2 regions of the Trinickia sp. LjRoot230 genome follow, and region 2 is predicted to be linked to the other one. Evidence: predicted binding sites of a transcription regulator. Region 2 holds the regulator's gene; the other holds the start of a gene.
What was found. Region 2 encodes FNR, which switches genes on or off when oxygen is low (the NO sensors DNR and NnrR bind a similar motif). Its sites were predicted from a motif close to TTGATNNNNATCAA; they were not measured.
Positions count from the first base shown of each region.

Region 1: the regulator FNR is predicted to act here: its motif matches at 2,561-2,574, upstream of ACSQ20_RS21280 (universal stress protein).

Region 1 covers NZ_CAXUQX020000002.1:500,571-508,827, forward strand. Annotated here, with positions in the region: gene ACSQ20_RS21270 (potassium channel family protein) at 1-809, opposite strand, end outside; gene ACSQ20_RS21275 (acetate/propionate family kinase) at 891-2,069, opposite strand; gene ACSQ20_RS21280 (universal stress protein) at 2,653-3,492, shown strand; gene ACSQ20_RS21285 (universal stress protein) at 3,527-4,042, shown strand; gene ACSQ20_RS21290 (universal stress protein) at 4,039-4,866, shown strand; gene ACSQ20_RS21295 (poly-beta-hydroxybutyrate polymerase N-terminal domain-containing protein) at 5,003-5,911, shown strand; gene ACSQ20_RS21300 (bifunctional enoyl-CoA hydratase/phosphate acetyltransferase) at 5,920-7,323, shown strand; gene ACSQ20_RS21305 (alkaline phosphatase family protein) at 7,550-8,257, shown strand, end outside.
Region 2 covers NZ_CAXUQX020000001.1:1,967,875-1,976,131, forward strand. Annotated here, with positions in the region: gene ACSQ20_RS09180 (aldo/keto reductase) at 1-525, shown strand, start outside; gene ACSQ20_RS09185 (SDR family oxidoreductase) at 600-1,376, shown strand; gene ACSQ20_RS09190 (ureidoglycolate lyase) at 1,433-2,281, shown strand; gene ACSQ20_RS09195 (DUF3564 family protein) at 2,329-2,697, opposite strand; gene ACSQ20_RS09200 (c-type cytochrome) at 2,743-3,090, opposite strand; gene ACSQ20_RS09205 (zinc-dependent alcohol dehydrogenase family protein) at 3,270-4,259, shown strand; gene fnr (fumarate/nitrate reduction transcriptional regulator Fnr) at 4,297-5,073, opposite strand; gene ACSQ20_RS09215 (universal stress protein) at 5,382-5,870, shown strand; gene phaZ (polyhydroxyalkanoate depolymerase) at 5,908-7,134, opposite strand; gene ACSQ20_RS09225 (SurA N-terminal domain-containing protein) at 7,603-8,257, shown strand, end outside.

The DNA.
Region 1 (8,257 bases), on a different contig from region 2:
CCTGCCGGAGCGGGCGGCCATTTAGTGTTCATGGATTCGCGCAGCCCCTGAAGTTCCTTGTGAATAACAGCCATCTCTTCGTGTAGGCGTTTTATATCTTGGTGCATCTCATGCCGCAGCAGCCGCTCTTCTTGTCCGATAAACTTCGCGGCGATACTCGCAAACACGAGAGACAGCATGCCATAGCCGAATAGCACGACGAAAACTGCGAATACCCGCGACGCAGGTGTCGTTGGCGATACGTCCCCGTATCCCACGGTAGCACTGCTCTCGAATGCGAGCCAAAGACCATCCGCATATGAGTGCACTCGCGGTTCGAGCCAATAAAACCCCACACCTGCCAATGCCAGCAACGCGGCGCCCGCCATCAACAAAGAAAGCAGCCGGTTGGGTGAAAGGAAACGGCGCAGGGACATAACGATACGCAGCGCCACCATACCCATGAACGTCATGCGTAATAGCCATTCCAACGATGACCATGGGTTGCCGCCCCAACCAATGCTTGCCGCCGCACCGACCAACACTAAAACGTCGAACCGATTGCGCCAAATCAGATGCCGGTACCTTCGGCTCAAATGCACCATCCAACCCAGCGACCAAGCAAAGCCCGTAGCCATGCACAGGTAAAGAATCCGGCCTGCGTTCAGCAAGAACGGTGAGCTGGCCGTGAGTTCCATGTAAAAGGCCGGGATCGCAAGCAGGCTGCTGCCGAAGAGGACCCACTGTATCCAGTGGTACGCGCGCGCAGCTCGAGGGCTGTCAAGCGAGTCCGGACCACTTAGTTCGAGGCTGTCAAAAAATCCGCTCATGTTTCAGGCACGCGACATGGTTCGATCATCAGAATGGTCGTGCAACAGTGTTTGCACGTTGACTGGTTGTCCGTGTACGGGTCAGCTGTCCAGCAGATTGCGAGTATGACGCGCGATCACGAGGTTTTCGTCGGTCGGGATGACGCGCACGGTGACGGCGGATCGGCGGTCCGATACGATTGCCTCGTTGGCTGCGTTCGCTGCTTCGTCGAGTGTGATGCCGAGCCACGCCGCGCGTTGGCAGATGGCCGCGCGCACGTTCGGTGCGTGCTCGCCGATGCCAGCCGTGAACACAAGCGTGTCGAGCCCCCCGAGCACACCGGCCAGTGCAGCAAGTTCGCGCGCCGATCGGTAAGCGAACAAGTCGATCGCGTGCGCAGCTTCAGCTGTCTTGCTTTGCGTGAGTTCGCGCATGTCGCTCGAGACTCCAGACACGCCGAGCAAGCCGGACTCGCTATAGATCAGGTGCTCGACGTCGTCGATCGAACGTCCGTCATGACGTAGCAGGTACAACAGCACACCCGGATCGAGCGAGCCAGTTCGCGTGCCCATCGGCAAGCCGTCGACGGCAGTAAAGCCCATCGTGGTTGCGACGCTCTCGCCGTTCGCGAGCGCGCACATGCTCGCGCCGTTGCCAAGGTGGGCGACGATGGTGCGCCGCTGCATCCAGTTCGGGTCGAGCGCACTGAGGGCTGTGGCGATGTACTCGTACGACAGACCGTGGAACCCATAGCGCACGATGCCCCGCGCGGTCAGCGCGCGGGGCAGCGCAAACTCACGCTCGAGCATCGGCATCGTCCGATGGAAAGCCGTGTCGAAGCACGCCACTTGCACGACGTCCGGCGCAACCGCACTGATCGCGCGAATTACTTCGACATGATGGGGTTGATGTAGTGGGGCGAGCGGCACCAGCGCCTCGATTGCCGCAAGCACTTCCGCATCGATCCTGACCGGAGCGACAAAACGCTGACCGCCGTGCACCACGCGATGACCGACACCGTCAAATCCGACGTCACCGCCAACGTGTGACGCAAACCACTCGTGAATAGCAGCGATCGCACCATGATGCCCGCGTCCTGCGATGTCGCTATCGGCGATCGTCTCGTTTCGCGAATTTTTGATAATCAGATGCGGCCTATCGTTTATACGCTCCACCTCGCCGTGTGCGGCAACGACGAGCGAGTGATGCTTGAGCGATTCAAAGATCGAGAACTTGAGACTGGACGACCCAGCGTTCAATACAAGGATCGGGTGCTTCATGAATATGTCTTTGCTATCGCGTGATTGTGAATCGGAGCCGCAACGCGCGCGAGCTCGAGGATATCGGAAGTAATCTCATTTGGATGCGACGTCTTCGGCAAGCAAAGGTTGCGCGCGGCCCGCATCGATCTGTAGTGCGTCTTCGATCGCAGGAAGCCCGCCGAGCCGAAGTCCACACCGATCACTGCGCCACGCACGGCTCGCACGTGCCCCTCGAAATTGAGGGGCGAACGTGATGCGGAATCTGAGAGCATCGACATAATCTCGCTATCTGAGGCCCATACGACCTATTGTGGTTCCACCGTCGAGCGCGTCGCATCGCGCGCCGGCACACTGCCGAGACGCGCATATGAAAACAGAACTTTAAGCGTCTCCTCCGACCAACAGTTGACTTCGGTCAATGGAACTCGCAGCAGGTAGGCCGCGCCGGGCGCCCCCCCGTGCTCGTTGCCGGGGGCAGATAGAAAGGCATAGAGGTAGTCCGCTTTCGATTGATTTTCGTCAATCCTTTCACGCGCGCATTGCTTAGAGTCGAAACGAACGCCGCTGGTGCGCTTCGTTTCCTCTCTTGGAGGCTTTTGTGATGAATTACAGAAACATCCTCGTTCACCTGGATGCCAGCGAACGGGCACCTGCGCGACTGAAACTCGCCATGGAACTCGCGACGCGCTTCGATGCATACCTCACAGCTCTTTTTGTCGTCTCCCGGCGCGAAATGCCGTCCGTTTACGTCAACGCTGGCACGGCCGACTACTTCATCAACCAGGAATCGTTCCGCAACGAACAGCGAGCGGAGCTGGAACAGCGTTTTCACAGCGAGATCGTGCACGCCACGGTGCACGGCGCATGGCTCGACTCGAGCGAGCACCCAAACACGGTCGTGCCGAAAACCGCACGCCTCGCCGATCTGACCATCATCGGCCAATTCGATCCGGACGATCCAGAGTCGTTCGTCGCCGAGCAATTCGCCGAGAACCTGGTGTTGTCCGCAGGACGGCCCGTCCTCATCGTGCCATACGCCGGCCATTTTTCGACCGTCGGCACGCGCGTTCTCCTTGCCTGGGACGCGGGCCGCGAGGCCACGCGCGCGCTGCACGACGCACTGCCGTTCCTTATCAGCGCGGAACAAACCGCGGTCCTGACTGTGAATGCATTAGACGGCGAGCCTCCCGCGACGCGCATTCCGGGCGTCGACATCGCCGAAGTCATCGCTCGCCACGGTGCGAATGTCGTCACCCAGCAGATTGAGGGCGTGCACGGCGCGTCCGTCGGCGAAATGCTGCTCTCACGCGCCGCCGACTTCGGGGCGGATCTGATCGTGATGGGCTGTTACGGTCACTCGCGCTGGCGTGAGTTGGCGCTTGGGGGTACCTCGCGCTCAATCCTGCAATCGATGACCGTCCCGGTGCTGATGTCGCATTGAGCGGCCAAGAGGTACTGAATGAAGAGGTGCAGATATGTACAAACGAATCCTGGCGCCGATAGACGGCAGCCCGACGTCGCAACGCGCATTCGATTTCGCGCTCAACGCCGCACGGGAGAACCACGCGGAGCTCATCCCGCTCTTCGTGGTCGACGTTCCAATCATCGCCTATCAGACACCCGGCTTCGAACCGTCGATCGTGCTCGAGGCGCTATTGCGGGAAGGCAAGCAGCTTCGCTCGGACACACTCAAGGCAATGCAGCGTGAAGGCGTGAACGGGATGCCGCGCGTCGTCGAGATCGACAGACCCGGGATGGATGTCGCCGAACGCATTCTGCAAGAGGCACGCAGCGTGAACGCCGATCTGCTCGTTGTGGGTACGCACGGCAGACGTGGCATTCGCCGTCTCGTGCTCGGCAGTGTCGCCGAGCGCGTCGCCCGGACGTCGTCCTGTCCCGTGGTGATGATTCCCGGCAGCTTCGAGGAAGCCGGCAAGGTTGACACGACCGGCACGCCCAAAGTATCGGAAACCGCAAAGGTGACGCCATGAGCTACAAAACTCTGCTCGTCCATATCGACGACAGCCGGCACAACGATATGCGCCTCGCCTTTGCGCTCGATCTCGCGAACCGGCATGGCGCTCGTCTGATCGGGCTTTATGTTGTTTGCCAGGATATGTTTCGGCCAATGCTTCAACGTGACGGGGCGTTGAGTCTCGCCACACTTGAATCGCAGAGTGACGAGCGGATGAGCCGCGCCCACGATCAATTCGTCACGGCGGCGGGGCGCGCGGGCTGCGCTTTCGAATGGCGCGCTCCATCGGGCTCTGCGATCGACGCTGCGACGCTACACGCGCGCCATGCCGATCTCGTTGTAGTGAGCCAGGAGGCTTCCGATGACGAACGCTCTCATATCGCCCGCGATTTCGTGGCGGACCTCGTCATGGAAGCGGGACGGCCGGTGATCGTGCTGCCGTGTGCGAATCACATTTCGTCCTTTGGCGAGAACGTCATCATTGCATGGGACGGCAGTCGCGAAGCTGCGCGCGCGATCTCCGATGCGCTGCCGATCCTCAAGCGGGCAAGGTTCGTGACGGTGTCCACGGTCGCAAAGCATCCCGACGACAAAGAGCCGGCCGGAATCGACGTGTCCGCCTATTTGGAGCGGCACGGCGTGCGGGCGAGTTTCACGGTCACCCCGCGCCCCTCAGGTTCGACCACGGGCGCAACGCTGCTCGAACTGACGAGCACGCTGCATGCCGATCTACTCGTCATGGGCGCCTACGCTCACGCGCGCGCGTTGGAGCGGGCGGTAGGCGGTGTGACGCGCACGGTGCTCGGCACGATGACGGTACCCGTTCTCATGTCCCGATGAGTCTGCGTTCTGGCAATAACGGCGAAAACCGAATCAGGGAAGCTGATGAAAGCATTGAATCGCGCAATGCATCGACGATCAATATAAGCCGGGTGATATGGGCCGTCATACACCGCACGCTGACTGGATAAAAAAAATGGACTCGCGAAGAAGGCCCGACCCGACGACCTGCGACGTGACAACAGAGCCGATACCAGGCCGCGTATCGGATACTCCGTTCCGTTCGCTCGATCACGCAACGCAGGCAATGATTGCACGTGCGACGTTCGGCCTTTCGCCGGCCGCGCTCACACTCGCGTTTGCGGATTGGCTCATTCATCTTATTGCCGCCCCCGGCAAACGGCTAGAGCTTGCGTCCCTCACCGCCAGCAACGTGTTAAGCATGACCGAGAGCGTTAGCGCTGTGCGAACCGATGAGAACCCTGCGTCGCCCGCAGCCGTCACCAGCCATGACCACCGTTTTCGCGGCGCGGCGTGGCAACTGGAGCCGTTCCGTTTTTGGCAACAATCGTTTTTCCTTGCCGAGCAATGGTGGAGCGCAGCTACGCATGAAGTGCCGGGAACGACGCGTCATCATGAGGACGTCGTGTCGTTCGCCATGAGGCAAGTGCTCGATATCTTTTCTCCGGCGAACTTCCCGATGACCAACCCCGAAGTCGTCGAACGCACTGTCGACGTTTTCGGGATGAACTTTGCGAAAGGCTTTTTTAATGCGCTCGAAGATTTCGCGCGATTGGCAAGGCACGATCCGCCTGTAACATTCGTACTCACGAGCGGCGGCCATAACGCCGGCATCGTCAATGAGCCTGGACATCCGCATCGCCAATTTCGAATGAGCGTGACCGATGCCGACGCCATGTATGTCGGGCCAGTTGAATGGGTCGCTACGGCGCGAGTGCACGACGGCTCCTGGTGGCCAGCGTGGGTCGAATGGCTTGACGAGCATTCTTCGGCAAAGCGCTCATCTCCGCCGCGGATGGGTCTGCCCGACGTCGCCACGCCGACCCTTGAAGACGCGCCAGGCACTTACGTTTTCCAGAGGTGAAGGTGTATATGAACGACAGCCTCTTGCATAACCGCCCATTCGACGACCTCGCAGTCGGCGAGTCCGCGTCGATCACACGCACCGCCGATCGGGATGACATCGCGCTTTTCGCGGCAGTATCGGGCGATGTCAATCCGGCTCATCTCGATGCAGCATTCGCCGCGCAGGACGTGTTTGGTCATGTTGTCGTGCATGGCATGTGGACAGGGGCGCTCATCTCCGCCGTCCTAGGTACCAAGCTGCCCGGCCCCGGCACGATCTACCTTGAGCAAACCTTTGAGTTCAAGCGCCCTGTCGTGCCGGGCGACACGATCACCGCCACAGTCACTGTCAGGACAAAGCAACCGCAAAAGCACATTGTCGTGCTCGACACGTGCTGCACGAATCAGAACGCCGAGACGGTCTTGCGCGGGAAAGCCACAGTGATTGCTCCAACGAGCCCGATCGCATGGCCGCGCATGCCGCGCCCGGATATAACGGTCCGACATCACGATCGCTATGAAGCATTTATCCGCGCAGCGCGCCTTCAACCGGCAATACGCACCGCAATCGTCCACCCCTGCTCCCCCGAGGCCATTCAGGCAGCGGTCGAAGCGCGCCGCGAAAAGCTGATCGAGCCGATCCTGATCGGACCCGTGGCAAAAATTCGCGCGGCGGCCGACATCGCGCAGATCGACCTTGGCGACATCGAGATCGAAGCCGTCGAACATAGTCATGCCGCAGCAGCGCGTGCCGTCGAACTCGGCGCGGCGGGCAAGGTCGCGGCCCTGATGAAAGGGAGCCTTCACACTGACGAGCTGCTGGCCGCGGTCGTTGTACCCACGTCGGGGCTTCGCACCGCAAGGCGGATCAGCCACGTCTACGTGCTCGACATCCCGGCCTATTTCAAGCCGCTTGTGATCACCGACGCTGCGGTAAACATCGCCCCGACGCTCAGCGACAAGCGCGATATCTGCCAAAACGCCATCGACTTGCTCCGCGCGATGGGCATCGAGCAACCCCGCGTCGCTGTCCTCGCGGCAGTCGAGACTGTCAACGAAAAGATGCCATCGACGCTCGATGCGGCTGCGCTCACGGTGATGGCTATGCGTGGGCAAATTACGGGCGGGCTCGTCGACGGTCCGTTAGCGTTCGACAACGCCGTCAGCCTCGCTGCGGCCACCACAAAAGGGATCGTCTCGCCCGTCGCAGGCGCGGCCGACATTCTCCTCGTCCCCAATCTCGAAGCCGGCAACATGCTCGCCAAGCAATTGATGTACTTCACCGGCGCGGACGCAGCGGGTCTGGTTCTCGGCGCACGCTTGCCCATCATCCTGACAAGCCGCGCCGACTCGCTGCGTGTGCGGCTCGCCTCGGCTGCGCTCGCGAAGCTCTTCTTCGAGCGCACGCACCAACGGGCGATCCAGGCGTAAGCAGGCACCCCGTGCCGAACAGTAATAGTGGATGGCGCTGACCAGCCGGCGCACGGCATCGCGGTGCCGGTTGGCACGATGCGACCTGAGCTGCAATATCATTGTCACGCGCCGTCCGTACCCTCCATCTTCGCTTCGCTTACAAAGCTGCAGATGATGCGCCGCTGTCGCCGTAGCTGCGTTTGTGCCCTTCCCCCATCACCTTGCCCAACGGGATCCGCTCGCCATGAGAATTCAATTCACCGCATTGATTGCTGCAAGTCTGATCACGGCCCCTTCGCTTGCCAATGCCGACGAAGACCAGCGAGTGCCTAGACTCGATCACGCATTTGTGATCATGATGGAAAATCACGGCTATCAACAGATCCTCGGCAACGCGAATGCGCCGTTTATCACCCGTTATGCGCGCCGTGCCAATCTCGCCACCAATTACTTCGCGGTCGGCCATCCCAGCCTGACGAATTATCTCGAGATCGTCGGCGGCTCGAACTTCGGCGTGACAAGCGATAACTATCCAAACTGGCACCACGGCCCGAACAATCCCAACTTGGTAAATCCGATTGTCGGCACCGGTATGGATGTCGCGACCCCCGCAGATACCGCTCCGTCGAACGTGGCCATTCCATCGGCTTATTACACCGCAGCATCCATCGGCGATCAATTAGCGGCTTCCGGAATGCACTGGAAGAGCTACCAGGAAGATCTTCCGGCTACCGGCGCGGACAAGGTCAACTATAGCGACGGCGTTTTTTCGAACCTCGATACCATCGTCGATCAGGCGAAAGTTCAAAAGCTCTACGCCGTGAAACACAATCCGTTCGCTTACTTCGACAGTGTGCAGCGCGGCGACAATCCGAATAACTCTCTTGCGAACGTGGTCGGCTTCGACGGACTCGACGGCTTATACGCCGACCTGCGCGCTGGAGCATTGCCG
Region 2 (8,257 bases):
GTAGGCGCGATCGGCCTGGGTGTCAACGAGGCGGCCGTCATCGAAGACGCGATGCGCGAGTTCGATCTCGACTGCGCTTTGCTGGCCGGACGTTACACGCTGATCGAGCAGGCCGCGCTCGATACGCTTTTGCCCGAGTGCCAGCGGCGCGGGGTGTCGATTATGATCGGCGGGGCGTTCAACTCTGGAATTCTCGCGCATGGCGTCCGTCACCTCAGGGCGCCGCGAGCGGCAGGGGCAGGCGACCCGAGTGCGCTCAAGTTCAACTATGCCGAAGCGCCTGCCGAGATGATCGAACGCGTGGCGCAAATCGAAGGGCTGTGCGAGGTGCACGGTGTGGCGCTGCCGAGCGCCGCGTTGCAGTTCCCGTACGCACACCCCGCAGTGGCGAGCGTGCTGACCGGCGCGCGCAGTGCCGGGGAAGTGCGCGGCAATGTCGATGCGTTCGCTGCAGCCATTCCGAGCGCGTTGTGGGCCGCGCTGCGCACGAATGGGTTGATGCGTGCGAACGCGCCTACGCCTTGAACCCGATTCGAACGCCCGCAACAAGCATCTGCCATGACTTGTGACGGCCCAGACCGATTTTCAACGGAGCATTCATGAACGCGACCGAAACACGTTTTCCGCAACCGCCGGCCGGCAGGCTCGCCGGCAAGACCGCACTCGTCACGGCAGCGGCGCAGGGCATTGGGCGCGCCTGCGCTGAGCGACTCGCTCGCGAGGGTGCGCGCGTCATTGCCACCGATGTGCGCATCGATTTGTTGGGCGACGCACCGTTCGAGACACGTCCGCTCGATGTGCGGGACGCGACGGCCATTGCCGCGCTGGCCGCCGAACTGGGCGGCGTGGACGTGCTGCTCAATTGCGCGGGTTTCGTTCACGCGGGCAGCGTGCTGGAATGCGAGGAATCCGACTGGGATTTTTCGTTCGATCTAAACGTGAAATCGATGTACCGTACGATTCGCGCGTTTTTGCCGGCGATGCTCGAGCGCGGTGGCGGCTCGATCGTCAATATGGCGTCCGCGGCCTCGAGTGTGAAGGGCGTGCCGAATCGATTCGCCTATGGTGCGTCGAAGGCTGCCGTGATCGGCCTGACGAAATCGGTGGCGGCTGATTTCGTCACACGCGGAGTGCGCTGCAACGCAATCTGCCCGGGCACGGTGGCCTCACCGTCGCTGACGGCGCGTGTCGCCGCGCAGGCGCTGGAGCAGGGCAAGTCCGTGGCCGAAATCGAGGCGGCTTTTGTCGCACGCCAGCCGATGGGCCGCATCGGCCGACCGGAAGAAATCGCCGCGCTCGCCGCTTATCTCGCATCGGACGAAGCTGGGTTTACGACGGGGCAAATCCATCTAATTGATGGCGGCTGGTCCAACTGATTGAATTGATTGAACTAATTAATTTAAGCTATCATTTTTAACGCGATTACACCTTTATGAAACTGCTTCGTTACGGGCCGAAAGGCCAGGAAAAACCAGGTCTCGTCGACGCCGACGGCAACATTCGCGACCTGTCCTCGCATATCGACGACATTGCCGGCGAGGCACTCTCCGATGCCGCGCTTGCCCGCGTACGTGCGATCGATCCGGCGACGCTGCCGCTCGTCGACGGCGAACCGCGCATCGGAGCTTGCGTTGGCCGCGTCGGCAAGATGGTGTGCATTGGCCTCAATTACGCCGATCACGCGGCGGAATCGGGCATGCCCATTCCGGGCGAACCTGTCGTCTTCAACAAGTGGACGAGCGCCATCGTCGGACCGAACGACGACATCGAGATCCCGCGCGGCTCGGTGAAGACGGATTGGGAAGTCGAGTTGGGTGTGGTGATCGGACGCGCCTGCAAAAACGTGGACGAGGCGAATGCGCTTGATTACGTTGCGGGCTATTGCGTCGTCAACGACGTGTCCGAACGCGAATGGCAGATCGAGCGGGGCGGGCAGTGGGACAAGGGCAAGGGCTTCGACACCTTCGGCCCGATCGGACCGTGGCTTGTCACGCGCGACGAAGTGACGAATCCACAGGTGCTCGACTTATGGCTCGAAGTCGATGGTCATCGCTATCAAAACGGCAATACGCGCACGATGATCTTCACCGTGGCGAAGCTCGTCTCATATTTGTCGCAGTGCATGAGCTTGCAGCCGGGCGATGTGATCTCGACCGGCACCCCGCCGGGCGTCGGGCTTGGCATCAAACCTGAGCCGGTCTATCTGAAAGCCGGGCAGTCGATACGTCTGGGCATCGCTGGCCTCGGCGAGCAGCGCCAACGTACGGTCGCGGCGGGCTGAACCGGTGTCATGCGGCGGCGCGATCGATGGGGGCGGCTTGCCTTCTATCAGACGATGTCGTCGCCTGCAAAGACGCTGTTTTCCGGCTGAACGGTATCCTCATCGACGCATTGCACATACCAATGCCCCGTCGAGTGCTTCCGTCCGCCGCGCCACAGTGCGCCGCCGGTCTCACCCTCGAACGGTCCGGTGTCCCCGTTGAGTTCGAGCCCCTCGAGCAAGAAAAGCGGCGAGCCGCCGCGTTGCGCGCAGATCTCCGTGGCGTGGGGCGCGTTGCGCAGCGTCCCCCAAGCAGGCAGATCCAAGCCGAAATGACTCTCGCGCGACCACTGACCGCGCTCGGGATCAAGCCAGAGAATCGCATAGGCACAGGCATTGAGATGATCGAATGTGCTGAGGTGGACGGTGATGCGCATCGTGCTGTTCTCCTGGTAGTGAGTACGAGGCAAGCGAGCTGCCGCTCAATGGGCGAGCACCCAATCCACGAGCGTATGCGCGTCTTGCTCGGAGAGCGGTCCGCCACGCTCCGAAGGTGGCGGCATCGGCATGTCGCCCCAATGCGCATGGCCGCCGCGCTGCAGCTTGTGCTCGAGCATCACGCGTGCGTTCGGGTCGTTCCGATAGCGCTCGGCGATCTGTTGAAACGACGGAGCGAGAAACGCGGCATCGACGGTGTGGCAGAACATGCAATGTTGCTGATCAATCAGCGCGGTGGGCTCGTTACGTTGCGCGAGCGCCTGGCTGCTAATGGCAGCCAAGCCGACGAGCGCGGCGAGTGCCGCGAGTGGCAGACGATGCGGCGCATTCATGCTTCGATACCTCAAAAGGGTCGCGTGAGCCGACGATGACCAGTGTACGTAACATCGGCACGGACATCGTTGACTCAGGTCAAGTTGCGCAGCGCGCGCATTCGACTATGCTTGGCTCATCGGAAAAGCCCGGCGTTTGGCCTTCCGTGACTGGTCGTACCCGAGTGGGGAGAACGACGATGCACGCAATGGTGTTCGATGGGCATTCGCCGCTCTTATGCGAGCGGGAGCTGCCCGAGCCGGTACCAGAAGCTGGTCAGTTGCTGATTGATGTGCATGCGTGCGGGGTATGCCGCACCGATTTGCACATCGTCGACGGCGAACTGCGCGATCCTAAGACGCCGCTGGTCCCGGGTCATGAAATCGTCGGGACCGTCGCGCGGCTTGGCGAAGGTGTGACCGATTTCATGCTTGGCGAGCGTGTCGGCGTGCCGTGGCTCGGCCATGCCTGTGGGGGGTGCCGCTATTGCCGCAGCGGTCGTGAGAATCTGTGCGACGCGCCGGCGTTCACCGGCTACACGCTCGACGGCGGATACGCGCAACGTGCGGTGGCAGATAGCCGCTACTGCCTGCGGCTGCCGGCGCGGTACTCGGACGTGCAAGCTGCGCCGCTCCTGTGCGCGGGGTTAATCGGCTACCGAACGCTCGCTATGGCTGGAGATGCCGGGCGCATCGGCATTTATGGATTTGGAGCAGCCGCGCATATCGTCGCGCAGGTGGCCCGCCATCAAGCGCGCACGGTCTACGCTTACACTCGCCCCGGCGACACGGCAGCACAGCAACTCGCACGGCGGCTCGGTGCGCACTGGGCCGGCGGCAGCGATGAACGCGCACCCGAGCGGCTCGATGCGGCGCTGATCTTCGCGCCGGTGGGCGCGCTCGTGCCCGTCGCGCTCGATGCGGTGGTGAAGGGCGGCATCGTTGTGTGCGGGGGCATTCACATGAGCGAGATCCCCGCTTTTTCTTACGATCTTCTATGGGGGGAGCGGCGTATTGTTTCGGTGGCGAACCTCACGCGCGAGGACGGCCACGCATTTATGCGCATCGCAGCCGAGATACCGCTCGAAATCGAAACGACCGTCTATTCATTGACGCAAGCCAACCGCGCGCTGGCCGATTTGCGCGAAGGGCGCCTCGCGGGCGCCGCGGTATTGACGATGACGCAGTGATGGACGCGCCGGTCATGTCCCCGCGATGCGCTTGCGCTCAAATGAGCGCGAGCGCGTCGGGGTCGACGATGCGAATCTGCTTGCCACGTGTTTCCACCAGACCGTCACGATGAAACTTGGAGAACATGCGGCTCACGGTTTCGAGTTTCATGCCGAGGTAGTTGCCCATCTCCTCGCGCGTCATACGCAAGTTGAATTCGGCTGCCGAATAGCCGCGGGCCTTCATGCGGCCCGAGAGGTTCAGCAAGAACGTAGCGACGCGCTGCTCCGCGCTCATCGTGCCGAGCAGCATCATCAGCGACGATTCGCGCACAATTTCCCCGCTCATCGTGCGCAGCATCTGTTGCTGCAACTGCGTGGATTCTGCACACATCGACTCCAGCAGCGAGTACGGGATGATGCAAACGCTGCTGTCTTCGATGGCGATCGCGCTGCTGCTGTGGCGTTCCGCGCAAACGCCATCGAGGCCAAGCACTTCGCCTGTCAGATGAAAGCCCGTGACTTGCTCACGGCCATCGCGGTGCATGACGACAGTCTTGAACGAGCCGGCGCGTACGGCGTAGATGCTCTGGAATACGTCGTTGGTACGATAAAGCGCCTCTCCGCGTTTGACGATGCGTGTTGCGCTGACGATTGCATCGAAGCGCGCGAGCTCGTGGATATTGAGATCCTTGGACATGCAAGCCCCGCGCAGGGAGCAAGTCGGGCAGTTGCCACCGGCGCGTGTCGCCGTGGATGCAGGCGCGTAGCGCGGCGTTTGCGTGAGCGCCGGCGAAGGGGAAATATCGTTGGTGCGATCGAGGTCTAGCAACATATTGGCCTCCGCCGGTGGCTCGTATCGTGCTGCACGGTCATGCGTGGCACATGGTTTTCCATGCCATGAAGTATGGCGAACCTTGCATGGGAAACCTATCGGCGGTGTACGAAAATCGGGTAAGCGTTGACGAAGCGATGTAAGAATTGTCCTACGTCGGCCGTAAAAAGCGCTGATTGTTCAGGCGCGTCGAATCCGCAGCCTCGTTGATCCCGGTCAAGCAGCCCTGCGGCGCCTGGTCGCACACTTTTATCGCTGGATTATCGCTGCACAAAAAGGGCAACGGGCGCAAGCCCCGGAGGACGATCATGTATGCACGTATTTTGGTGGCCGTCGATGGTAGTCGCGCTTCACGCCTCGCTCTCGACGAAGCGGTGAAGATTGCCCGCGCGTCGGGCGCTTCGCTCACCGCTGTAAGCGTCGTCGAGCAAGCGCCGCAGCTCGTTGAGGTTGGCGCGGTCTATCAAGGCGGGGCGAGCGCCAGCCCCGCGGCAATTGAGGCGGCTACGGCGGCCCTCGAAGAAGCCGACGCGCTTTTCGAGGCGAATGGGGTAACCGGTACGTCGCGCGCTGTCGACGCCTGCGGCGAAAGCATTGCGGCCGTGATTGCGCGTACGGCCGGTGAATGCGATGCGGACTTGATCGCGATCGGCACGCATGGACGCCGCGGCGTGCGCAGGATGATGTTAGGCAGCGTAGCCGAGTCGTTGTTGCGGGCAACTGATGTGCCCGTGCTGCTCGTTCGGCATGACGCGGAGAAGGCCGGGGTCCCTTCATCGACAACTGGCACCGCGTGACACGGATCAAGGACCGCTATGTGCAGACCGAGGGGCATTAAGACGAGTGTCGATCGGCCGCGTGCTTGCGCCAGAACGCGGCAAGCGCGGGATGGATCGTCTCGCGCCAGCGCGGGCCGGTAAAGAGGTCGTAATGATCGCAATCGTCTATTGTCAGACGCATCCGCGCTGACTCCGGCAGTGCGCCGCATGCGGCGTGCGCCGCGTGCGTTTGGCCCGCGCCGGTGATGTCGTCGCGATCTCCTTCGACTGTGCAAAGTGCTGTCGTCGCGAGCGCGGCGCAGTCCACGCGACGTCCGGCGACGTCCCACGTGCCGCGCGCGAGCCGCTGCTCCTGGAATATGACTCGCAGCGTATCGAGGAAATAGTCCTCCGTCATATCGAGCACGGCCTCGTATTCGTTGAGTGCACGCAAACTGGCGACGATTCGCGCTGCGTCGCCGCTTAGCCGGCTCGTCCAATAGTTCGATTCGAGTGCAAGCTGGCGATGCGGATAGGCCGTGACGATGGCGGCATGCTGCAGATAGCCCGGATAGATGCGCCGTCCTGCGCCTCGGTAGCCGCGCGGGACGGTGTCGATGACGGTTTCGCGAAACCAGCCGATGCTGTGCGTAGCGGCGAGCCGATCGACAGCGGTCGGGGCGAGACGCGTATCGATTGGCCCGCCCATCAGCGTCAGGCTGAGCGGCGGCGGCTCGCCGCGTGCGGCAATGAGCGCGGCCGCCGCTATGGTAGGCACGGCCGCTTGGCAAACGGCGAGCACATGCAGCGGCATGTCGGCCAAAAAACGCAGAAACCGCATAAGCGTCAAAACGTAATCGTCGAGTGCGAAGGGACCCTCGGCGGCGGGCACGTCTCGTGCGTTGGCCCAGTCGGTCACGTAGACATCGGCGTGCTTCAGCAGCGTTTCGACCGTTTCTCGCAGCATGACTGCGTGATGACCGGCAAGCGGTGCGCACAACAGAATGGCCGGACCCGCTGCTTCGCCGCGGCGCGTGAAGCGGCGCAACGCGCAAAACGGCGTTCGCTCGGCCACGGATTCGTCGATAGCCACGCGCCGCGCACCGATCAGCACCGAGCCGATCGCGAAAGGCGGCGGCGCGGGCGCAGCCTGCAACAGCCGGCCGAGCCAGTCGCAGCCAGACAGGGCGACGGCACGGTCCCGCCGCTGCTCTGGCAGCCCGCATAGCTGCCCGGCATAGTCTGTCCACGCCTGGACGGAGCCAATCAACTCGCGCTGCGCTTCCAGCCAGTTATAAAGCATGCCTGTCTCCTGTCGACCCGAGTTAGTGCTTCAGCACTTACTCGGGTCCCATGCAGAGTAGTCGACCCGAGTTAGTGCTTCAGCACTTACTCGGGTCCCATGCAGAGTAGTCGACCCGAGTTAGTGCTTCAGCACTTACTCGGGTCCCATGCAGCGTAGTCGACCCGAGTTAGTGTTTCAGCACTTACTCGGGTCCCATGCAGAGTAGTCGACCCGAGTTAGTGCTTCAGCACTTACTCGGGTCCCATGCAGAGCAGGCGGCCGGCGCGTCGTGCAGCCTGCCGGTAACCGAGGGCATCGTGCGTGCGCTTGCTTATTTTGCAGACCGAGGGCTGCGGCTGGCAAGCCCGCCAGTTGTTTTGCCACCGCCGCACGGGCGAGGTTCGGGGCAACTGGCCATCGGACTGGTCTCATTTGCCGTCCGCTGTTGTACTATTGTGCGTTTTTGTCCAACGTAACCGGTCACGCATGCTCGATTTCTTTCGCAACCACAAGCGCCTGATGATGCTCATGCTCATCCTCGTCATCGTGCCGGGGCTGGGCTTCGTCGGTATCCAGGGTTTTCGCGGTTTCTTCGACGAAAGCGCCAATGTGGCCAGTGTCAACGGGCACAAGATCGCGCGCGCCGAGTTCGATAACGCGGTGCGCCGCCAGCTCGATCAAGCCAGGCAGATTCTCGGCGCGAGATTCGATTCGAAAATGTTCGACACGCCCGAGCGGCGCCGCGAACTACTCGACAACCTGATCCAGCAACGCGCGCTTGCCGACGAGGCGCAGCGCGAGCACCTGAGCGCGTCTGACGACGCCGTACGCCGTGCGCTGCTGGCCGACCCGGTCATCACGTCGCTGCGCAAGCCGGACGGTACGATAGACGTCGAGCGATACAAGGAAATGCTGGCGATGCAGGGCATGACGCCCGAGCAATACGACGAGCGCGTGCGCTATGGTTTGTCGATGGATCAGATTCCCGACAGCATCCAGGCGACAGCATTTACGCCGAAGAGCTTGGCCGAACACCTCGCCAAGGTGGTGGAGCAGCAACGCAGCGTGCAAGCACTCGTGCTCCGCGCGAGCGACTATGCGTCGAAAGTGCAGGTGAGCGACGCGCAACTTGCGGCCTTCT